Regions from separate parts of the Pseudovibrio sp. Ad46 genome, predicted to be linked through region 1. Evidence: riboswitches for the same ligand, from Rfam matches in the RefSeq annotation. Region 1 holds a riboswitch; the other holds the start of a gene.
The links. A riboswitch is a leader RNA that binds a small molecule or an ion and turns the genes downstream of it on or off. The one in region 1 is predicted to bind thiamine pyrophosphate.
Positions count from the first base shown of each region.

Region 2: it holds a riboswitch for thiamine pyrophosphate, as region 1 does, so the genes downstream of both, PsAD46_RS25500 (ABC transporter permease) here and thiB (thiamine ABC transporter substrate binding subunit) in region 1, are expected to answer to the same signal.

Region 1 covers NZ_LMCG01000041.1:39,207-42,318, reverse strand. The annotation lists gene PsAD46_RS09395 (ABC transporter permease subunit) at 1-329, opposite strand, end outside; gene thiB (thiamine ABC transporter substrate binding subunit) at 305-1,285, opposite strand; TPP riboswitch at 1,319-1,425, opposite strand; gene katG (catalase/peroxidase HPI) at 1,542-3,112, opposite strand, start outside.
Region 2 covers NZ_LMCG01000081.1:45,927-49,038, forward strand. The annotation lists gene PsAD46_RS25495 (ABC transporter substrate-binding protein) at 1-424, opposite strand, end outside; gene PsAD46_RS25500 (ABC transporter permease) at 451-1,209, opposite strand; TPP riboswitch at 1,336-1,443, opposite strand; gene PsAD46_RS25505 (hypothetical protein) at 1,573-3,112, opposite strand, start outside.

The sequences.
Region 1 (3,112 bases):
CGGCCAAACACCTGTAGCAACCCAAGAATGGCAACGATAACTGGTAGAATGAAGGGGGCACCAAGCAGGGCAATAAGCAAACTGCGGCCCGGAAACCGCCGTCGCGCCAGCGCGCGCGCAACCGGCACAGCCAGTGCAACACTGATCACGGCAGAAAGCACAGCCTGCGTAAGCGTAAACTTGAGAGCGGCCCAATCGGAAGAGGAAAAGCCGTGACCCGCTTCGGTTCGCAGAGCAACCGCGGCCAACGTGCCAAGTATGAGTGCCGCGACAAGAAATGCCGCGGCAACACCGGGAAGCGAACTTACTGGCTGAGCGCTTCTAGCCATTCCGGCAGAGCCTCACGTCTTGCAGCAGCAGCTTCTTCAGGCTTAAAGAACAAAGCTTTTTCAGGCACCTGCAGTGTGTCAAAGCCCGCAGGCAAGCCACCTTTTGGGGTCACAGCTGGATACATCCAGTTGGTTGTTGGAATGATTGTCTGGAAAGCATCTGAAACCATGAAGTTCAGGAACTTGTCTGCCAACTCTGGCTGATCAGTCCCGGCAAGCTTTGCCGCTACTTCAACCTGCATGTAATGGCCTTCTTCAAACGCGGCAGTGGTCTTGCTGTTATCTTCCTCGGCAATCAGGTGGTAAGCCGGAGACGTGGTGTAACTGAGCACCATGTCCGCTTCCCCATCAAGGAAAAGACCGTAGGCTTCAGACCAGCCTTTTGTAACCGTCACGATGTTATCGGAAAGATCCGCCCAAACATCAGCAGCTTCGTCTCCGTAAGCCGCTTTCACCCAAAGCAACAGCCCGAGGCCGGGGGTAGAGGAGCGTGGATCCTGAATAAGGATCTTGGCATCACTCTTCGCAAGCTCGCGGAAGTTGGTTGGTACGGTTTCGCCAGCCTTGTGTACGAAGGCAAAGTAGCCCCAATCGTACGGCACAAAGGTTTCGTCAGCCCACTCCACTGGCAGTGTATATTGGGCTTCAACAGCGTGTGGTGCAAACAAGCCAGTTTTCTTGGCGGTCTCTACCAGATTGGTGTCCAGACCCAGCACCACATCGGCATCTGAGTTTTTACCTTCAAGACGAATGCGGGAAAGCAGTGCTGCGCCATCTTCGACGCCAACAAGTTTTAGGTCACAGTCACATACAGCCTCAAACGCTTCTTCCACTTTTGGGCCTGGGCCCCAGTCAGAAACGAAGCTGTCGTATGTGTAAACTGTCAGTTGAGGCTTCTCAGCAGCCATCGCTGATGTTGCAGTGAGTAATCCCGCAGCAATTAACAGATGTTTCAAGTCATCCTCCATTGCGGCGAGAGGGCAAGGATGGGTGAAACCGGTACCCTTCCCTCCGCCGGTTCTAGCCGGTTCAGGTTCAACGGGTTCGCCACTAAAGCATCTCAGCACGACAAATACGCGCACCCCGAGGTCAAGCGGTTCTTAACCGGAAAAACACAGAAGCGCAACTGGATATAGCTGGGATGGAGAGGGCACCTGTAGGGAGTTGCAAGAAGAAGCCCGGGCAGTTCCCTGCCCGGACTGGTCGCATTTATTAGGCTGTCAGGTCGAAGCGGTCGGCGTTCATGACCTTGGTCCATGTTGCCACGAAGTCGCGAACGAACTTTTCGTGGTTGTCATCCTGAGCATACACTTCAGCATAAGCGCGCAGGACTGAATTGGAGCCAAACACAAGGTCAGCACTGGTTGCAGTCCACTTAGGCTTGCCAGATTTGCGGTCGCGGATCTCATAGGTGCCATCTTTGAGTGGATGCCAGCTGTTGTCCATATCGGTCAGGTTGACGAAGAAGTCCGTTGTCAGCTGACCTTCGCGGTCCGTGAAGACACCATGCTTTGAACCGCCATAATTGGCACCAAGAACGCGCAGGCCACCAACAAGTGCAGTCATTTCCCAGCCAGTGAGACGGAGGAGCTGAGCACGATCCAGCATCATCTCTTCCGGGCTAACAGCGTACTCTTGCTTCTGCCAGTTACGGAAGCCATCAGAAATAGGCTCCAATACAGAGAAGGATGTCGCGTCTGTCATCGCATCTGTTGCATCACCGCGACCAGAAGCAAATGGAACTTCCACGTTGAAACCAGCTGCCTTGATGGCATTTTCTACACCAACGTTGCCTGCCAGCACGATCACATCTGCGACTGAGGCTCCTGTCTGCGCTGCAATTGGTTCAAGCACAGCCAGAACTTTGGCAAGCCGGTCTGGCTCATTGCCAACCCAATCCTTTTGGGGAGCAAGGCGGATGCGAGCACCGTTGGCACCACCGCGCATATCAGAACCGCGATAGGTACGTGCGCTGTCCCAGGCGGTTTTGATCAGATCTTCATTGCTCAAACCACTTGCTGAGATTTTTGCTTTCACAGCAGCAACATCATAGTTGGTGCTGCCTGCTGGAACAGGATCCTGCCAGATGAGCTCTTCTTTCGGTACATCCGGGCCAAGATAGTTTGCCTTCGGTCCCATGTCGCGGTGGGTCAACTTGAACCACGCACGTGCAAAGGTATCTCTGAAATATTCAGGATCTGCGATGAACTTCTGACAGTATTCGTTGTAGATCGGATCAACCTTCATTGCCATATCCGCATCAGTCATGATTGGATTATGACGAACGGACGGGTCGGTTGGATCGATAGGCTTGTCTTCTTCCTTGATGGAGACGGGTTCCCATTGCCACGCGCCAGCGGGAGATTTTACCTGCTCCCATTCATGGCCGAACAGCATATCGAAAAAGCCCATATCGAACGTGGTTGGGTGTGTGGTCCACGCCCCCTCGATGCCAGAGGTGAAGGCATTCGTTGCCTTGCCATCCTGTCCGGGGTTAGACCAGCCAAAGCCCTGCTCTTCAAGACCAGCGGCTTCCGGTGCGACACCGATGTTATCGACGGCACCGCGTCCATGGGTTTTACCAACGGTGTGACCACCGCACGTCAGCGCAGCAGTTTCCTCGTCATTCATTGCCATACGAGCAAAGGTTTCGCGGATCTGATCAGCTGTTTTTTGCGGACCGGGAACGCCATTCACGCCTTCCGGGTTCACGTAGATCAAACCCATATGGGTTGCTGCAAGCGGGTTTTCGAGCGTTGAAGGGTCATCCAGATCGTCATAGC
Region 2 (3,112 bases), on a different contig from region 1:
CAAGCATGGCGTTCTCAAACCCGGATGTGGAATAACCAATACGCTTGCCTTTCAGGTCTGCAATCTCCTTGATCGGTCCGTTTTCCAAAACAATTAGCGTGTTCAGAGGTGTAGAGACCAGCGTCCCGATCCGCATCAACGGCATGCCCTCATCAATCTGAGGGTGCAACGTCTGCTGATAGGAAACCGCAATATCACCCTGCCCTGCTGCAACAAGCTTTGGTGGCATGGAAGGATCAGCAGGCTCAATCAGCTCAACATCAAGGCCCTCATTTTCAAAGAAACCCCGTGCCTTGGCAACCACGATTGGTGCATGGTCTGGATTCGCAAACCAATCCAGCAACACAGTCAGCTTGTCCGCTGCTTGCACTTGAAGCGTGCTCGCAAGCATTGCCGCACCAAACAGCATACCTAGTTTTTTCATAAGGTTACGTCCTCATACTCTGAGACCTAGATCTCTTTCTGCCAATAGATCATCCGAGAAGTGGCGAACTCAACAACTGCCCTCAGGCTCAACACCATCACCGCAAGCAAAATCAACGCCGCAAACATCGTCGCTGTTTGCATGCGTGCATTGGATTGCAACATGATGAAAGCTAGTCCCCCTTTTGCACCAACCCACTCTCCAACCACCGCCCCAATAGGAGCGAACACCGCTGCAATGCGCATACCAGAAGCCAGAGATGGCAAGGCGGCTGGAATGCGAATGTAGCGAAGTGTTTGCCAGCGGTTCAGACCGTGCAGCTTGCCAAGGTCGAGCAGTGATTGATCAGTCCTGCGCAAACCATCGAAGAAGGTCGAGGTCACAGAAAAGAAGATCACAATCACGGCCATCACAACCTTGGAGGCGAGCCCAAAGCCGAACCACAGCACCAGAAGCGGTGCAATTGCAAACACAGGAAGAGATTGGGTCGCTGCAATCGGAGGCAGCAGAAACAGGCGTATCCGAGGAGACACTGCCAGCAAAACAGCCAGCGAAGCTCCAGCGCTCACACCAAAGAGAAAACCGAGAACAGTCTCCCAAGCGGTAATGCCTGCATGATGCAGCAGAAAGACGCCCTGATTGAGAAAAGCGGAAAAAACCGCCGCCGGACCTGGCAAGAGAAACGGAGGAAACTCTCCAATCCGAACCACACTTTCCCAAATGGCGATAAAAAGCAAAATCCCGAAAAGACTTCGGAGAATTCGTTTCAAAGCTCGCTTCAGCATGCAGACTCCCAACAATGGTATTGGGCATCACAAACAGGCGGAAGAACGGAGCTACATTAGCTCTCTGGGATGTTTTCAGCACAGGAGCTCCCGTTACAGCAAAATGCAAACATGGAGATCCGGGAAGAATGGCTCAGGTCCCGTCCCTTCGCCGGCATTACCCGGATCAGGTTCAAAGGGTTTAGCTCATCGCAATCTCAGCTTTTCGAAAGAAAAGCACCCCTCGGAATAGCAAGGAACATGCGCGTTTCTGCTGAAGGATGCAAGCAGATTTTACTCTGATGGACGACTGCATAATGAAAAAGGCCTCAGCCCAAAGAGAGCCAAGGCCTTTGAAATCTAAGCTAAACAGCTGAAACTAGATTACTTCCAGCTCTTGATTGCCTGTGCGATAACTTTGTTGCCGGTTGTGCCTTTTTCAAAGGTCAACATTGCACGGCGACCGCTGTTGTACAGCAGTGGAACATCAATCCACTCACGCTCAGCAAGACGCTTCAGGTTCTTCGCTTTTTCATCATCACTGTCAGACAGCGCAATCCAGAAGAGAGTGTCAGAAACCTTCACGGCAGCACCATCAAGCGGGTCACCTGCTTCGGACTCTGTCTTCTTCAGGATCAGGCCAGGCACCTTCTCAACACCTTTGCCATCAAACCCTTCTGGGAAGATGAAGTTCAGCTCAAGCAGATGGCTGGCTGGCAAAGATTGATCGCTATTCGGCTTCAACGTCATCTCAACAGAGAAGTTACGAGATGGCAGCGTAGCAACAGCCTTGATGACAGAATCGCCATTAGCTTCATCCAATGACCAAACAACGTTCCCGCGTGATGCAGAACCTGCTGCACCCGGCGTCAAAGCCTCTTCGTAAAGTATGCTCTGTTGTGCAACAGGAGAAACCGCAGCTTCCGTTCCAATGGTTTCAGCTGGCGGAACAGAATTGGTCTCAACTGCAGTACTTTGCTGAGCAGGTTCCGTCACCGGCAAAACCTGCTCAGAAGATGTGTCTTCTGCCGGTGCTGCTGGAGTTTCAACCACACGCACGACTGGAGGCTCAGTTGTTGTCTCGGTTGGCGCAGCGCTGGATGAATTCCGGGTAATCCGGGTCGTCTGAACCCGTGTCGCATCCGGAGAAACCTTTGCCCCTTCATCAGATGGCAACAAGCGGTCAGTGTTCTTCTTCGGCGTGCGTTCCGGCTGAACCCGAAGCGGCTCATCTTCATTCGAAGGTGCGCTCTCTGGCGCAACAGTCTCACCGGTTTCAACTGGAAGAACCAAAGAGAGAATAACATCGCGCAGACTATAGACACCTGCGGTAACGCCCAAGATTATCAGTATGACCACAATGATGCCGACAATACCCGATGTGTTGGAAGGCTTCAGCCCTTCTTCCTGCTCAATCGCATCACCAACGCGCTGCGCAACGGCTGGCTTGCGGGAGGAAGCAGGTTTACGGCTCGTCTTTGGCTTAACCTTGGCAGGCTCATCGATCTCAGGACGCGACTTACCTTTTGTTTCCAGCTTAGTGCGACGTGCCTCACCCGGCACCCAGGAGCGCTCTTCTGCGCTCGTCTCAACAGCACCTTTGGTTGGCAGAGACGCAGCAGGTTCACCCGTCTCTTTGTCATCCATAGAGCCAAGGTCAGGCTCTTTGCGCTCGCTGGCAGATTCAGGCAGCTGATCACGCGCCATCTGATTGGCCTGATGAGCGGCGTTGCCGAGATCCTGCGCGGCACGAACCGCCTCTTTAAACACGTCTGCTTTAGCAGCAGGTGCTTTTGGCTCATCGCGCGCTGGAGTATCGGCCTTTGTACCTGCCTTAGGCGTATCGCCAGCAGGTGAAGATGCAGCAGAGATTTCTGGAGCTGCAGGTTTTGGAGCACTTGGAGCTGGGGTGGTTTTAGACCGC